Regions from separate parts of the Streptomyces chrestomyceticus JCM 4735 genome, predicted to be linked through region 2. Evidence: riboswitches for the same ligand, from Rfam matches in the RefSeq annotation. Region 2 holds a riboswitch; each other region holds the start of a gene.

Region 1 (4,155 bases), 6.0 Mb from region 2:
GTACGGCGACTAGGGTGAGCGCGGCGGCGACGGAGGGGGCACCGTGAGCAAGATCTACGCCGGGGCGCGGCTGCGCCGGCTGCGGGAGGAGCGCGGCTTCAGCCAGGCGGCGCTGGCCCGCGTCCTGGCCATCTCGCCCAGCTACCTGAACCAGATGGAGCACGACTCACGGCCGCTGACCGTGCCCGTACTGCTGCGGCTGACCGAGACCTTCGGGGTGGACCCCGGCTTCTTCTCCGCGCGCGACACCAGCCGGATGCTGGCCGACCTGCGCGAGGCGCTCGCCGACGAGCTGGCCGCCGGCCGGGTCTCCCCCACCGACCTGTCCGAACTGGCCTCCCGGCAGCCCGCGGTGGCGTCGGTGCTGCTCGGCCTCGGGCAGCGCAACCAGGCGCTTACCGAGCGCCTGGCGGAGGTGGCGGAGGGCCGGGACGGCAACGGCAGCGACCCGGCCGCGCCGCTCTCCCCGCACGAGGAGATCCGCGAGTTCTTCTACCGGCGGCAGAACTATCTGCACGAGGCCGACACCACCGCCGAGGCACTCGCCGCCGAGCTGGGTATCCGCCCCGGTGAGGTGGGACGCGCCCTGACCGCCCGGCTCACCGAAAGGCACGGCGTACACCTCGTGGACACACCCGACGGTCCGCTGCACCACTACGATCCGTCCTCCCGGGTGCTGCGCCTGTCGGCGGGGCTGCGGCCCGGGCAGCGCGCCTTCCGCATGGCGACCCAACTGGCGCTGCTGGAGGCCGGGGAGGAGCTGTCGCGGCCCGCCTCCGAGGACTTCGAGGAGGGCACGACGGCCTGGTCGCTGGCGAGGATCGGGGTCGCCAACTACTTCGCGGCGGCGCTGGTGCTGCCGTACGGCCCGTTCCACGCCGCGGCCGAGGAGCTGCGGTACGACATCGAGCGGCTGACCGACCGGTTCGGCCTCGGGTACGAGACGGTGTGCCACCGGCTGAGCACCCTGCAACGGCCGCGCCGGCGCGGGGTCCCGTTCTCCTTCGTCCGCGTCGACCGGGCCGGCAACATGTCCAAGCGGCAGTCCGCCACCGGCTTCCACTTCTCGCGGGCGGGCGGCACCTGCCCGCTGTGGAACGTCTACGAGGCGTTCACCGCGCCCAGCCGTATCCACGTCCAGATCGCCGCCATGCCGGACGGCCGCCGCTACCTGTGGACGGCCCGCACCGTCACCCGGCACCGCGGCGGCTGGGGCGACCCGGGCAAGACCTTCGCCATCGGCCTCGGCTGCGAGATCCGGCACGCGTCCCGGCTGGTCTACTCCGACGGCCTCGACCTGGACAACGCCGGGGCCGCCACCCCCATCGGCATGGGCTGCCGGGTCTGCGAACGCCTGGAGTGCCCGCAGCGCGCCGTGCCGCCCCTCGGCCGCGCGCTGGTCATCGACGAGAACAGCAGCACGTTCGTGCCGTATCCGGTGCGGGAGGACTGACGGGCCCACCCACGCGCCCCGGAGCACCCTGCGGATCACCGATCCCCCTGGACTTACTAGGACGTCCAACTATATGTTCGTGACGTAGGCCCGCGGTGCAGGGAAGCCGGTGCGAATCCGGCGTGGTCCCGCCACTGTGACCGGGGAGTGCGACGTCGGGCAACACGCCACTGACGCGGGTGCGTCGGGAAGGCGGGCGGCGCACGGAGATCCGGAAGCCAGGATACCGGCCGCGGGTGTTGTTCCGTGTTGTCCACGAGGATGGAGCAGACACGCATGGCACCGGTGCGTACCCCCAGCCCAGGTGATCCGGCCCGGCCCGCGGCACCGCCCGCGCGCTGACGGTTCCACGCCTTTCGCGTCCCACGGCCCCGCCACGGACCGCGCGCCATCCGCGCGGCCCGCGGGCCCGGCCGTGCCATCCCCGGATCACACCTGACGAGAGCAGGCCCCCATGGTCCGAGAACTGACCCATTTCATCGGCGGCAAGCACGTACCGGGAACATCGGGTGCTTACGGCGACGTGTACGACCCCAACACCGGCACCGTGCAGGCCCGGGTGCCGCTCGCGGACCCGGGCGAGACGGCGGCCGCCGTCGCCGACGCCGCGGCCGCCCAGCCCGAGTGGGGCGAGTGGAACCCGCAGCGGCGCGCCCGCGTCCTGCTGAACTTCCTGCGCCTGGTGGAGGGCGAGCGGGACGCGCTGGCCCGGCTGCTGTCCAGCGAGCACGGCAAGACGGTCGCGGACGCGCACGGCGACCTCCAGCGCGGCCTGGAGGTGGTGGAGTTCGCGGCCGGCATCCCGCACCTGCTCAAGGGCGAGTTCACCGACAACGCCGGGACCGGCATCGACGTGCACTCGCTGCGCCGTCCCATCGGCGTGGTGGCCGGGATCACCCCGTTCAACTTCCCCGCGATGATCCCGCTGTGGAAGATCGCGCCGGCCGTCGCCTGCGGCAACGCGTTCATCCTCAAGCCGTCCGAGCGGGCGCCTTCGGTGCCGCTGCGGCTGGCCGAGCTGTTCCTGGAGGCGGGGCTGCCGCCGGGCGTCCTCAACGTCGTGCACGGCGGCAAGGAGTCGGTGGACACGCTGCTGGAGGACCCGCGGGTCGAGGCGCTCGGCTTCGTCGGGTCGACCCCGATCGCCGCCCACATCTACGCGACCGCCGCCGCGCACGGCAAGCGCGCCCAGTGCTTCGGCGGCGCCAAGAACCACCTGATCGTGATGCCGGACGCCGACCTCGACCAGGTGGTGGACGCGCTGGTCGGCGCCGGGTACGGGTCGGCGGGCGAGCGCTGCATGGCGGTCTCGGTCGCCGTGCCGGTGGGCGAGGAGACCGCCGACGCGCTGGTGGCGCGGCTCAAGGAGCGGGTCGGCACGCTGCGCATCGGCCGCTCCGACGACCCGCACGCCGACTTCGGGCCGCTGGTGAGCCGGGACGCGCTGGACCGGGTCCGTGCCTACGTGGACCTCGGCGTCACCGAGGGCGCCGAACTGGTCGTCGACGGGCGGGACTTCACCCTCCCCGGCCACGAGGACGGCTTCTTCGCGGGCGCGTCGCTCTTCGACCGGGTCACCCCGGACATGCGGATCTACCAGGAGGAGATCTTCGGCCCGGTCCTGTCGGTGGTACGGGCCGCGGACTACGAGGAGGCGCTGCGGCTGCCCACGGAGCACCCGTACGGCAACGGCGTGGCCATCTTCACCCGCGACGGCGACACCGCGCGGGACTTCAGCCGCCGGGTGAACACCGGCATGATCGGCGTGAACGTGCCGATCCCGGTGCCGGTCGCGTACCACACCTTCGGCGGCTGGAAGCGGTCCGGCTTCGGCGACCTCAACCAGCACGGCCCGGACGCGATCCGCTTCTACACCCGCACCAAGACCGTCACCTCGCGCTGGCCCTCCGGGGTCAAGGAGGGCGCGAGCTTCACCCTCCCGACGATGGGCTGAGAGCGATGAGCGTCATGACCACCGCCACCCCGGCCGCCGCGCTGACCTCGCTCACCGCCGACCAGCTCGCCATCGTCGAGACGACGCTGGACTTCGCGCAGGAGCACATCGCGCCGCACGCCGTGGCCTGGGACCAGGACAAGCACTTCCCCGTGGACGTGCTCCGCAAGGCCGCCGGGCTCGGGCTCGGCGGGATCTACGTACGGGAGGAGCACGGCGGGTCCGCGCTGAGCCGCGCGGACGGCGTGCTGGTCTTCGAAGTACTGGCCACCGCATGCCCGTCCATCGCGGGCTATCTCTCCATCCACAACATGGTCGCCTGGATGATCGACCGGTACGGGAACGAAGCGCAGCGCGCCCGTTGGCTGCCCGGCCTGTGCTCGATGGCCGACCTGGGCAGCTACTGCCTGACCGAGCCGGGCGCCGGGTCGGACGCGGCGGCGCTGCGCACCCGCGCGGTGCGCGACGGCGACGACTACGTGCTGACCGGCGTGAAGCAGTTCATCTCCGGCGCCGGAACCTCGCAGGTGTACGTGGTGATGGCCCGTACCGGCGAGGACGGGCCCGGCGGCATCTCGGCGTTCCTGGTCGAGCGGGACGATCCGGGGCTGTCGTTCGGCGCCAACGAGAAGAAGATGGGCTGGAACGCGCAGCCCACCCGGCAGGTGCTCCTCGACGAGGTGCGTGTCCCCGCCGACCGGCTGCTGGGTGCCGAGGGCGACGGCTTCCGTATCGCGATGAGCGGGCT
Region 2 (4,155 bases):
TTGTTCCGCCACCAGTTCCGTGTCGAAGGTGTCGGTCTCCACCACGTCGAGGGCGCCCGCGGGCAGCCGCTCCAGCTCGTACGCGTAGTACGCGGGGTCGCGGGTCAGCAGCCGCAGCGGCTCGCCCAACTGGGCGGCGGCGCGCGTCAGGTGGCCCAGCCCGAAGGTGAGCGCTTCCAGGCAGACCACGGTCATGCGCGCGCCTCCGCACGGCGGGACGGCCAGGGGGCGCGGTTCCACGCCATCGTCGACCAGGGCATGGACATCTCCTCGGGGCTGCCGACCTCGGCCGGCTTCAGTGCGGCCAGGTCCACGGCCTCCCGGTGGCGGGCGTAGACCCGTTCCACGTAGCGGTGGCCGGTGTCGGCACCGATCACCAGGTGGAGCCGGTCGGGGTGGCGGCGGGACTCGTAGGTGGCGGTCAGGTAGGCGGCGCCGGTGGACAGCCCGGCGAAGACGGCGTGCTCGCGCAGCAGGGCGACGGCGCCGGACATGGCGTGGGTGAAGTCCATCCAGTGGACCGCGTCGTACAACTGGTGGCGGACGTTGTCGAAGGGGATCGAGGAACCGATGCCGGCGATGATGGCTTCCGGGTCGTGGTGGTCCTGGCTCCCGAAGGTGACGCTGCCGAACGGCTGCACCCCGACCAGCCGGACACCGGGATCGCGGCGGCGCAGATGCCGCACCAGGCCGCCGGTCGAGGCTCCCGACCCGACGCCGCCGACGACCGTCGGGGTGCGGCCCGGCAGGGCCCTGGTCACCAGGTCGGCGACCTCCTGGTAGCCCAGGTAGTGGATGTCGTCGTGGTACTGCCGCATCCAGTGGACGTCGGGCCGTTCGGCGAGGATCTCCCGGACCCGCCGGACCCGCAGCTCCTGGTCGAGCTTGAGGTTCTTCGACGGTCTGACCTGCTCGACCGTCGCGCCGAGGATCTCCAGTTGGGCGAGGGTGGTGGCGTCCACGGTGGTCGAGGCCACGATGTGGCAGCGCAGGCGGTAGCGGTGGCAGGCCAGCGCCAGGGCGTAGGCGTAGATGCCGCTGGAGCTGTCTATCAGGGTCTGCCCGGTACGGACGGTGCCCCGGTCGAGCAGCCGCCGGACGGCCGCCAGCGCGGAGTAGATCTTCATCGACTCGAACCGCAGCAGCACCATGCCGTCCGTCAGTTGGACGAGGTCGGGTCTCTTGAGGGCGTCGGCTATGTGGGGATGGGTGCCGACTGTGTCGGAAGGTGTCACGCGTAGCCTCCTTGGGCGAAAGAGCACTGGTGACCGAGCGAACGGAAGAAGGCGGACAGCTCGCCCTTCAGGGACGGCGCCGGCCGGCCGCTGAAGAGGTAACCGACGAGCGATCCGGTGTGGGCGACGAAGACGCCGTCCGCCCCGAACTCCTCGCGGTGGGCCAGGACGGTCTCGAAGGTGTGCTTGGGCAGCACCTCCTGGGACAGCGCGCTGCTGAAGGTCGCGGCCCGGGCCACGGCTGCCGGGTCGCCGGAGGCGAAGCCCTTCAGGAGGTCGGTCAGGCACCGTTCGTACTCCGTGGCGCAGCGCCGGTAGTGCCGCCGCAGCACCGGTGTCACCGCGGCGGTGTCCACCGTGCCCGGCTCCATGACGAACGCGGTGTGGAAGCCGATGCCGGTGCCCAGCCGCCGTACGACCCGGTGCCGTCCGCTCAGGTAGAGCGCGAACTCGTCGAGGAACACGCTGTCGGCGCGCTCTATCGCCGACAGGACGCGGAGGACGGCCCCGGTGTCGTACGGCAGCGAGAAGAGCCGGAACAGGCAGCGCAGGGTCGCCACGATGTCCGCCGTCGAACTGGCCATGCCCACCCCGACGTGCAGGTCCGAGTGGGAACTCCAGCGGCCCGGCGGCAGCGTCCGGCCGAAGTGCTCCAGGAAGAGCCGCGCGGCCGTGGCCGCCTTCGCGCCGAGGGGCGGTGCGTCGGGCGTTGCGGCGTGCGGTTCGTCGCCGGGGACGGCGTCCGGCGAGAAGTACACCCAGGAGTGCCGGTCCACGGGGAACGAGACGATCGCGATGTCCGCGTCACCGCCGGGGCGCAGCGGGCCCTGGAACAGCTCGCCCAGCGTCCCCTGGCAGACGCCGGAGACCCACCGTGCCGGGGCGCCGTCGGGGGTGGTCAGCATCGGGCACCGTACAACGGCCGTGCCGGGCCCGGCCGTCGGCCGCCCCGGAGACATTCCCTGCGGTATTCCTCGCTCACGAACACGCCCTCTCTCGCCGCACCCGGCCCGAGGATTTCGGCCGGTGAGTGAGAGGGCGGCCGCGCCGGGACGCGCGTTGCTCCGCCTGCACCGCCGACCCAGCCCTCGAGGTCACCGTGGACAGCGCGTACGCCGGTCCTCGCCCGTACGCGCGCAGTGGCAGGTATCCGGACTCATGGGCATGTCGGCCGGGCCTTCCGGCAACAGCTACCGGCCACCGCTTCCCGCACCCTTCGACCGGGTCCGGTGCTCCATCGGCGGCTTTCGCTCCCACTCACCGCTGCGGGACAGTCCCGGATTTCCACCGGGTTCCCTCTTACGACGCCCCACGGAGAGTGGCGCGAACCGACTGCGCACATCAGCGTAGAGGCGTTCCCGCCACCGCAACAGAGAGGTCTGTGTGGTTGTCTCGATTGGTGCCGCTGACAGGCGCGGGAAGTGTGCAGTACGGGCGCGCGGCCCGCGGGAGCCTGTCACCAGCGATCCTGCGGTGCAGCACACCGCCCGTGCCCCGCCTCAAACATGTCATGTCAGTACGTCTCCTCACGGTCCCGCAACAGATCCACCCGCTGGACCCGGTGGCCGATTTGAGCCTCCGGGCCCTCAGCTGGAGAGCCGCACGGGAGCCCTGGGGCCGATGTGGCCCGTGATCGGACTCCTTCCCCTCACCATCGGCCGGCCCGCCCGGCACGCTAGAGGAGCGTCAGATCAAGGACTCGGGCGACGCCGGTTTCGGCCAGGACAGTTACCAGCAGATCTACGCGGACGAGGCGAGCCGGAAGGCCCCCGGCCGCCGGTGACGGACGATGATGGAAGCTCACTCCCGCCGTGCGGGCCACTCCGCACGGCGGGGCCGGGCTGTCAGTCAGGAGGCGTTGGCCATGCGGATCCCTGGACCCGAGCCCCGGCCGGACGGCGGGGCGGGGGCGGTCGCCGCGGCGGGCGGACTGCACACCTACCAGTTGCGACTGCACGCGGAGTACGGGCCCGTCGTACGGTTCCAACTGCCGGGCGCGGAGACGGCCGTGTCGGTCGCCGACCCCGTACTGCTGGAGGCCACGGCCCACATCGACAAACGGCCGGAGCGGCTGTTCGCGTTCCTGGCCCCGCTGTGCGAGGCGGGCAACTTGCAGGTGATGCCGGCCGAGGAGCACACCCCCTGGCGGCGTGTCCTGCTGTCGGTGCTGGCCGGACGCCCGTCCCACGAGCGGCACTTCGAGCGGTTCACCGCGCTGGCGGCCGGACTCGCCGACCACTGGGGCGAGCAGGCGGGCCACGGGCCCGTAGCGCTGCAGAAGGGCCTCACCGAGCTGTCGCTCCGGATGATCTGTGCTTACGCGCTGGAGGGCGAGGCCGCGGACCCGGAGGGCGTCGTCACGGCCTTCGAGGAGGTGCTCACCGAGTATTTGGGGCGGCTCTACCAGGTGCCGGTACCGGGCACAAAGGAGGAACGCGCCGAGCGGGCGGCCCGGGCCCTCGCCTACCTGCGCGCGACGGTCGACCGGGTGGTCGCGGCGCACCACTCCGGGGGCCGTGCGGACCGCAGCGATCTCGTCGGGGCACTGGTCGAGGCCGGTGAGCGGCCCGCGCGCATCCGCGACACCGTCATGATGACGCTGCTGGCCGCCCACCACACCACCGGAGTCGCCGTCTCCTGGACCCTGTACCTCCTGGGCCGTCACCCCGAGGCGGCCGAGCGGGTCGCCGCCGAACTGGACCGCGTACTCGGTGACCGTGCCGTGCCCGAGTACGCCGACCTGCGGCACCTCAGCTACCTGGACATGGTCCTGAAGGAAGCGATGCGGCTCTACCCGCCCGGCCCGTACGGCGCGCGGGAGACGGCCGGGCCGCTCGTCCTGGGCGACTACGAACTCCCGGCCGGGACGACGGTGTTCTACCCGTTCTGGGCCGTGCACATGAACCCCGACCACTGGCCC
Region 3 (4,155 bases), 450 kb from region 2:
AAAACGGCCGGGAAGGCGCGCGGACGCACCTCCCGGCCGTCACCGGGTTCACCGGATCACGACACCGGCAACTCCCCGCGCACCGTCCGCGCCGCCGTGACCAGGTTCTTCAGCGAAGCCCGCGTCTCGGGCCAGCCCCGGGTCTTCAGACCGCAGTCGGGGTTGACCCACAGCCGCTCGGCCGGGATGGCGCCGAGGCCCTTGCGCAGCAGGCTCGCCGCCTCCTCGGCGCTCGGCACGCGGGGCGAGTGGATGTCGTACACGCCCGGCCCGGCCTCCCGCGGATAACCGTGTTCGGCCAGTTCACGGGCCACCTGCATGTGCGAGCGCGCGGCCTCCAGGCTGATCACGTCGGCGTCGAGATCGTCGATGGCCTGCACGATGTCACCGAATTCGGCGTAGCACATGTGGGTATGGATCTGTGTCCGGTCCCGCACACCACTGGTGGTGAGCCGGAACGCCTCGGTGGCCCAGGCGAGGTACGCGGGACGGCCGGCGGCGCGCAGCGGCAGCGTCTCGCGCAGCGCCGGTTCGTCGACCTGGATGACCGAGGTGCCGGCCGCCTCCAGGTCGCCCACCTCGTCGCGCAGGGCCAGCGCCACCTGCCGGGCGGTGTCGCCGAGCGGCTGGTCGTCCCGGACGAACGACCAGGCGAGCATGGTGACCGGGCCGGTCAGCATGCCCTTGACCGGACGGTCGGTGAGCGACTGCGCGTACCGCGTCCACCGCACCGTCATCGGCTCGGGCCGCGAGATGTCGCCCGCGAGGACCGGCGGACGGACGTACCGCGTGCCGTACGACTGGACCCAGCCGTGCTGCGTGGCGAGGTACCCCGTCAGTTGCTCGGCGAAGTACTGGACCATGTCGTTGCGTTCGGGCTCGCCGTGCACGAGGACGTCGATGCCCGCCTCCTCCTGGAAGGCGAGCACCTCACGGATCTCGTTCGCGATGCGCTCCTCGTACCCGGCGGTGTCGAGGCGCCCCGCCCGCAGGTCGGCGCGCGCGGTGCGCAGTTCGGCGGTCTGCGGGAAGGAACCGATGGTGGTCGTCGGGAGCAGCGGCAGGCCGAGGTGGGCCCGCTGGGCGGCGGTCCGTTCCCCGTACGGCGCGGAGCGGCGGCCGTCGGCGTCGGTGACGGCGGCGGTACGGGCCCGTACGGCGGGGTCGTGGGTGATCGCGGAACCGGCGCGGGACGCCAGGTCCGCGCGGTTGGCGGCCAGTTCGGCGGCGATCGCGTGGGTGCCGTGCGCGAGGCCGCGGGCGAGCGTGGCGATCTCGGCGGTCTTCTGCCGGGCGAACGCCAGCCAGCGCAGGACCTGCGGGTCGATGTCCCGCTCGGCGGTGGCGTCCAGCGGTACGTGCAGCAGGGAGCAGGAGGCGGCCACGTCGACCCGGCCGGCCAGGCCCAACAGCGTACCGAGCGTGGCCAGCGACTTCTCGTAGTCGTTGATCCAGATGTTGCGGCCGTTGACGACACCGGCGACCAGCCGCTTGCCGGGCAGCCCGCCGACGGCGGCGAGCGCGTCCAGGTTGCCCGCCGCGGCCTCGGTGAAGTCCAGTGCGAGACCGTCGACAGGCGCCTTGGCGAGCACCGGCAGCGCTTCGCCGAGCTGGTCGAAGTACGAGGCGACCAGCAGCTTCGGACGGTCGGTGAGCGCGCCGAGGACGCGGTAGGCGCGCTCGGTGGCGTTGAGGTCGGCCGGGGTGTGGTCCTGCACCAGGGCGGGCTCGTCGAGCTGTGCCCACTCGGCGCCGGCCGCACGCAGGTCCGCCAGCACTTCCGCGTAGACGGGCAGGAGCCGGTCGAGCAGGGTCAGCGGGTCGAAGTCGGCGGCGACACCGGGGGCCGGCTTGGCCAGCAGGAGGTAGGTGACCGGGCCGACGAGGACCGGGCGCGGCGTGTGGCCGAGCGCGAGCGCCTCCCGCACCTCGCCTACCTGTTTGGCGGAGTCGGTGGCGAAGACCGTGTCGGGACCCAACTCGGGAACCAGGTAGTGGTAGTTCGTGTCGAACCACTTGGTCATCTCCAGCGGCGCCACGTCCTGCGTGCCGCGCGCCATGGCGAAGTAGCCGTCCAGGGCGTCGGCGTCGACGGCGGCGCGGTGCCGTTCCGGGACGGCTCCGACCATGACGCTGGTGTCCAGCACATGGTCGTAGTACGAGAAGTCACCGGTCGGCACCTCGTGGATGCCGGCGTCGGCCAACTGCTGCCAGTTGGAGCGGCGCAGGTCGCGCGCGGTCTCCCGGAGGGCGTCCGCGGTGACGCGGCCCTTCCAGTACCCCTCGACGGCCTTCTTCAGTTCCCGGTGCTGTCCCTGGCGGGGGTAGCCGTACACGGTGGCCCGTGCTGCCGCGGCTGCGGGCTTCGCTGTCACGGAACTCTCCTTCGCGAGCGTGATCTTCTCCGAGCCCGGTGACCGGACGAGAACGCGAAGGAATGACGCGCCGGGCGAGCCACGGAGCGTCCGACGACACCCGTGCCCGCCTGCCATGACACGCCGACCCGCCCTCGAAGGTCACCGGAAGGTCCGCGCACGTACGGACGCGCGCGGGCAACGGGCAGGTCTTCGGACTCGCGGGCACGCCTGCCGGAACGTCACGTCGTCCGGCGGGCACCTACTGGCCGTCGCTTCCCGGATCCGCGGCCCGGATCCAGTGCGTATGACGGCGGTCGTTCCCGCTCACCGCTGCGGGGCAGTCCCGGATTCCCACCGGGTTCCCTCTTACGACGCGCCTGCCTGGCGGGCAGGGCGAACCAGTTGCACCGGACAGCGTAGATCGGCTGCGCCTGGTGCCGACACCCCTGTTCACATGGTGGTATGTGAGGTGAGACACGGGGGAGGGGTGGGCAGGGGTGGGAACGGGCGGGTGCGGCGGGGCCGAGGTTGAGGTTCCGTACGGTGCCCTGGATGCGTACGCCTCCCGGATGCGTACGGTGCCCCGGATGTGTCTGGATCGGTGCTCACCGGGCATGCCGGGGGTCTGAACAATGGAACATCTCTCGGTTGGGCCGTGCATCGGCGGGCCGTCCGCCGAGCTCTGGTGCTGTACGTCGGAAGCAGGAAGCACGGGTACGGACACCGGCATCGCACGCCGGGGCGGCACTGCCGTCCCAACCGGCCCTGGCTCCGGAGCCGAAGAAGGAGGACCCGGCATGCCCGGCACCCACGAGCACCAGCACCCGCACTCGGAGGCATGGAAGACCGCGCTCACCGTGCTGCAAGAGGTCGCCCCGCCCGCGATCCCGGAGAGCGCGCACGTGTCGACCGTCCAGATCGAGTATCCGCCCGGCGACCAGGGCGCCCCGCCGCACCGCCACCCCGGTCCGGCCTTCGGCTACGTGGTGGAGGGCGAGATGCGCTTCGAGTTGGAAGGCGAGCCGGAGCGGATCGTCCGCGCCGGGGAAGCGTTCTGGGAGCCCGGCGGCGACGTCATCCACTACCAGGACGGCAACGCCCGCACCGACACGCGCCTGCGCTTCGTCGTCACCATGCTCTGCGAGCCGGGGCAGCCGATGTTGGTCCTGGTCGACGACGAAGAACTCAAACAGCGCGCCCACCTGCGCGCACCCCGGCAGTCCTGACGCCTCTCCGCCCCAGCGGGCGCCCACAGCGCGAGGAGTTCACGAAGTGAAGATCGTGGTCATCGGAGGCACCGGCCTCATCGGGGGCAAAGTGGTCGGCAAACTCACCGAGCGCGGTCACGAGGCCGTGCCCGCCGCGCCCAGTACGGGCGTCAACACCCTCACCGGCGAGGGCCTCGACACCGTGCTGGCCGGAGCCCAGGTGGTCGTGGACGTGGCCAACTCGCCCACCTTCGAGGAGTCGGCGGTCCTGGAATTCTTCACCACCTCCACCCGCAACCTGCTGGCCGCCGAGGCGAAGGCGGGCGTCACGCACCATCTGGCGCTGTCGATCGTCGGCATCGACGGCCTGCCCGACAATGGCTACTTCCGGGCGAAGGCGGCCCAGGAGCGGCTGATCAAACAGGGGCCGGTTCCCTACTCGATCCTCCGGGCGACCCAGTTCTTCGAGTTCGTCAAAGGCATCGCCGACACTGCCACGGACGGTGAGACCGTACGCGTACCACCCGTGCTCTTCCAGCCCATGGCTGCCGAGGACGTAGCCGAAGCGGTGACCAAGGCCGCCGTGGAAT
Region 4 (4,155 bases), 950 kb from region 2:
CGTGGTCATGAAGGTCCTCATCCCGGCCGTCGCCGCGCCGATCGTGGCCGGTCTGGCCGCGACCGCCGCGACCCGGCTGACCTACCGGCTGGCCCGCAACCGCGCCGAGGAGGACACCGCCAAGGGCTACCGCGCCGGGCAGATCGCCTCGGCCGCGCTGGTCTCCCTCGCGCACGGCACCAACGACGCCCAGAAGACGATGGGTGTGATCACCCTCGCACTGATCACCGGCGGCGTCGTCGCCCCGCACGCCGACCCGCCGCTGTGGGTCATCGCCTCGGCCGGCCTGGCCATCGCGCTCGGCACGTACCTGGGCGGCTGGCGGATCATCCGCACGATGGGCAAGGGCATCACCGACATCCAGCCGCCGCAGGGCTTCGCCGCCCAGACCGGCGCCGCGGCCACCATCCTGGCCTCCTCCCACCTCGGCTTCGCGCTCTCCACCACCCAGGTCTGCTCCGGTTCGGTGATGGGCTCCGGCCTGGGCCGCAAGGGCGGCGTGGTGCACTGGTCCACGGCGGGCCGGATGGCCGCCGCCTGGGGTCTGACGCTGCCGGCCGCCGGGCTGGTCGCGGCGGGCGCCGCTCTCCTGGCGGACCAGGGCGACTGGGGCATCGCGACCGTCGCCGTGCTGGCGCTCGCCGTCTGCGGCGCGATCTGGGCGGCCTCCCGGCGCAAGCCGGTGGACCACACCAACGTCAACGAGGGCCCGGCCGCCGAGCCCGCCGGTGTCGTCACCGCCGCCCTGCAGGCCGTCTCGCCGCCGCCCGCGGGCCCGGTCGCCATCCCGGCCCCCACGGTCGCCGAGACCCGGATCACGGACCCGGTCGGCACCGCCCCGGTGATCGCCGTCCCGGTGGCCGCCCGCCCGCACGAGAAGAGCGCCCGGCGCCGCGCCAAGGCCGGCTCGGCCGCCGGCTGACCCGGCCGCACGGCTCTCACGAAGGAACGAGAACGCAATGAGCATCGACTGGGCCGCCCTCGGCCAGGTCTTCGGCGTCACGCTGTTCGTGACGGTCGGGATCGTGGGCCTGTTCACCCTCGGCATCGTCGGCACGTCCCGCAAGCCGCAGCAGGAGGGCACGCCGGTGACCGCCGACGGGCCCGCCGCCTCCGGCGGGGCGGCGCGGGCCGGGGCGTACGTCTGCTTCGCGCTGTGCGCGGCGGCCGTGGCGTACGGGATCTACCTGATCGTCGCCGCCTGAGGCGCGGCACCCCGGGCGTCCGGTGGCCGCGGCATCCCCGCCGCGGCCACCGGACGCCTGTGGCGTGGGACACAGACGCCACCACCGCCCCCGCCGCAGGTCAAGCGTGAGTTGACGGGCTTGGCGGAGCGTGGTGGACTGCCGGAGCCAATCGGCGACAGATGAGGAAGTCCGGTGAGAATCCGGCGCGGTCCCGCCACTGTCACCGGGGAGCGCCCCTCCACCAAGGGCCACGGTCCGCGTCCCGCGACGCAGGTTCCCGTACGGACTGGAAGGCCGGGGGAAGCGCCGATCCGGGGAGCCAGGAGACTCTCGTCGCCGTACCCGTCGAGCCAGGGCGCGGACCCTGAGTGAGGACCTACCGCCATGCCCGGCCGCAGTGCGCAATCTGCTGGACGTACCCCCACGCCATCCCTCCGAGGCGCGACGGCGGTCTGATCCGATGCGTGCCGAACACGCCGGCTACGCGTGCGGCGCGGCCCTCGGCTTCCTCGGCGACCTGGTCGTGGGCGATCCCCGGCGCGGTCACCCCGTGGCCGCCTTCGGGCGGGCCGCGGCCGCCGTGGAACGCCGTCTGTGGCGCGACCACCGAGGGACCGGCGCCCTGCACACCGCGCTGCTCGCGGGCGGTACCGCCGCCGGTGCCGCGCTGCTCGACCGCGCCGTACGCCGCTCCCCCGCCGCCTTCCCCGCCTCCGTCGCGCTGACCGCCGCCGCCACCTGGGCCGTCCTGGGCGGCACTTCGCTGGGCCGCGAGGCGCGGGCCGTCGGCGGCGCGCTCGCGGCGGGCGACCTGGACGTGGCGCGCGAGCGGCTGCCGCACCTGTGCGGGCGCGACCCGCAGGCCCTGGACGGGCAGCAGATGGCGCGCGCGGTGGTCGAGTCCGTCGCCGAGAACACCTCGGACGCGGTGGTCGGCGCCCTGGTCTGGGGCGCGGCCGCCGGTGTGCCGGGGCTGCTGGCCTTCCGGGCCGTGAACACGCTGGACGCGATGGTGGGGCACAAGTCGCCGCGCCACCGCCGGTTCGGGTGGGCCTCGGCCCGCCTCGACGACGTGGCCGGTTACCCCGGCTCCCGGCTGACCGCCGCGCTGGCGGTGCTGGCGGGCCCGGACCGGCGGGGCGCGCTGCGCGCCTGGCGGCAGGACGGCCCGTCCCACCCGAGCCCCAACGCGGGCCCGGTGGAGGCGGCGTTCGCCGGGGCGCTGGGGGTGCGGCTGGGCGGCACCCTGGCGTACGGCGGCCGGGTCGAGCACCGGCCGGTGCTCAACGGCGACGCGGGCCGGCCGGTCGCGGTGCCGGACATCGAGCGGGCCGTGACCCTGTCGCGCCGGGTGAGCGCGCTGGCGCTGGCGGTCACGGTCGGGGGGCGGCTGGCGGCCGGGGCGGTACGGCGATCCCGTACGGCAGGAACGGTAGGCCGATCCATCACGGCCGGAGCGGTACGCCGCCCCCGTACCACCGGGAGGGCCAAGTGAGCAGCGGGAGCAGCGCAGTGCGGACGGCGAGGAGTGCCACGTGAACGGACCGGGTCAAGCACCGCTCGGCGGCGGGCTGCTGGTGGCGGGCACCACGTCCGACGCGGGCAAGAGTGTGGTGACGGCGGGCATCTGCCGCTGGCTGGCCCGCAAGGGCGTCAAGGTGGCGCCCTTCAAGGCGCAGAACATGTCGCTGAACTCGTTCGTGACGCGCGAGGGCGCGGAGATCGGGCGGGCGCAGGCCATGCAGGCCGCGGCGGCGCGCGTCGAGCCGAGCGCCCTGATGAATCCAGTGCTGCTGAAGCCGGGCAGTGACCGCAGCAGCCAGGTCGTGCTCATGGGCAAGCCGGTGGGCGAGCTGAGCGCGCGCGGCTACCACGCGGGCCGTCAGGAGCAGTTGCTCGGTACGGTCACGGACTGCCTCCAGGAGCTGCGGCGTACGCACGACGCGGTGATCTGCGAGGGCGCGGGCAGCCCGGCGGAGATCAACCTGCGGCGCACCGACATCGTGAACATGGGGATCGCGCGCGCCGCCCGTATCCCGGCCGTGGTGGTCGGCGACATCGACCGGGGCGGGGTGTTCGCCTCCTTCTTCGGCACCACCGCGCTGCTGTCCCGGGAGGACCAGGCACTGGTCGCGGGCTATCTCGTCAACAAGTTCCGGGGCGATGTGACGCTGCTGGAGCCCGGTCTGGACATGCTGAAGGAGCTGACCGGACGGCCCACCCTCGGGGTGCTGCCGTTCGCGCACGGCCTCGGCATCGACGAGGAGGACGGCCTCCGGGTGTCGCTGCGCGGCGCGGTCCGCGAGAGCGTCGTCGCGCCGCCGCACGGCGCCGACGTGCTGCGGGTCGCGGTGGCCGCCGTACCGCTGATGTCGAACTTCACGGACGTGGACGCGCTCGCCGCCGAACCGGGCGTCGTGGTGCGCTTCGTGGACCGCCCCGAGGAACTGGCCGACGCCGACCTCGTCGTCCTGCCCGGCACCCGAGGCACCGTCCGCGCGCTCCAGTGGCTGCGCGAGCGCGGCATCGCGGACGCGGTGCGGCGGCGGGCCGCGGAAGGACGCCCGGTGCTGGGCATCTGCGGCGGCTTCCAGATGCTGGGCGAGCGGATCGAGGACGAGGTCGAGTCGAAGGCCGGGACGGTGGACGGGCTGGGCCTGCTGCCCGTACGCGTCCGGTTCGCGGTGGAGAAGGCTTTGGCCCGGCCGTCCGGCGAGGCGCTGGGCGAGCCGGTCGAGGGGTACGAGATCCACCATGGCGTGGCGGAGATCGACGGCGGGGAGCCCTTCCTGGCGGGATGCCGTTCCGGGACCGTCTGGGGCACCCACTGGCACGGCTCACTGGAGAGCGACGGCTTCCGGCGGGCGTTCCTGCGGCGGGTGGCCGCCGACGCGGGCCGCGCGTTCGACCCGGCGCCGGACACCAGCTTCGCCGCACTGCGCGAGGAGCAGCTCGACAAGCTGGGCGA

The links. A riboswitch is a leader RNA that binds a small molecule or an ion and turns the genes downstream of it on or off. The one in region 2 is predicted to bind cobalamin.
Region 1: linked by a shared signal. The riboswitch ahead of EJG53_RS09190 (CoA-acylating methylmalonate-semialdehyde dehydrogenase) and the one ahead of EJG53_RS36005 (GHMP family kinase ATP-binding protein) in region 2 are both predicted to bind cobalamin.
Region 3: linked by a shared signal. The riboswitch ahead of metE (5-methyltetrahydropteroyltriglutamate--homocysteine S-methyltransferase) and the one ahead of EJG53_RS36005 (GHMP family kinase ATP-binding protein) in region 2 are both predicted to bind cobalamin.
Region 4: linked by a shared signal. The riboswitch ahead of EJG53_RS31805 (cobalamin biosynthesis protein) and the one ahead of EJG53_RS36005 (GHMP family kinase ATP-binding protein) in region 2 are both predicted to bind cobalamin.

What each region holds. Positions count from the first base shown of each region.
Region 1 is NZ_BHZC01000001.1:2,225,674-2,229,828, forward strand. It holds gene EJG53_RS09185 (short-chain fatty acyl-CoA regulator family protein) at 44-1,453, shown strand; cobalamin riboswitch at 1,530-1,702, shown strand; gene EJG53_RS09190 (CoA-acylating methylmalonate-semialdehyde dehydrogenase) at 1,908-3,407, shown strand; gene EJG53_RS09195 (acyl-CoA dehydrogenase family protein) at 3,413-4,155, shown strand, end outside.
Region 2 is NZ_BHZC01000001.1:8,220,811-8,224,965, forward strand. It holds gene EJG53_RS35995 (ATP-grasp domain-containing protein) at 1-195, opposite strand, end outside; gene EJG53_RS36000 (cysteine synthase family protein) at 192-1,235, opposite strand; gene EJG53_RS36005 (GHMP family kinase ATP-binding protein) at 1,232-2,140, opposite strand; cobalamin riboswitch at 2,360-2,584, opposite strand; gene EJG53_RS36010 (cytochrome P450) at 3,100-4,155, shown strand, end outside.
Region 3 is NZ_BHZC01000001.1:8,673,283-8,677,437, forward strand. It holds gene metE (5-methyltetrahydropteroyltriglutamate--homocysteine S-methyltransferase) at 57-2,375, opposite strand; cobalamin riboswitch at 2,542-2,775, opposite strand; gene EJG53_RS37505 (cupin domain-containing protein) at 3,155-3,583, shown strand; gene EJG53_RS37510 (SDR family oxidoreductase) at 3,630-4,155, shown strand, end outside.
Region 4 is NZ_BHZC01000001.1:7,271,870-7,276,024, reverse strand. It holds gene EJG53_RS31815 (inorganic phosphate transporter) at 1-922, shown strand, start outside; gene EJG53_RS31810 (hypothetical protein) at 960-1,205, shown strand; cobalamin riboswitch at 1,370-1,516, shown strand; gene EJG53_RS31805 (cobalamin biosynthesis protein) at 1,648-2,682, shown strand; gene EJG53_RS31800 (cobyric acid synthase) at 2,723-4,155, shown strand, end outside.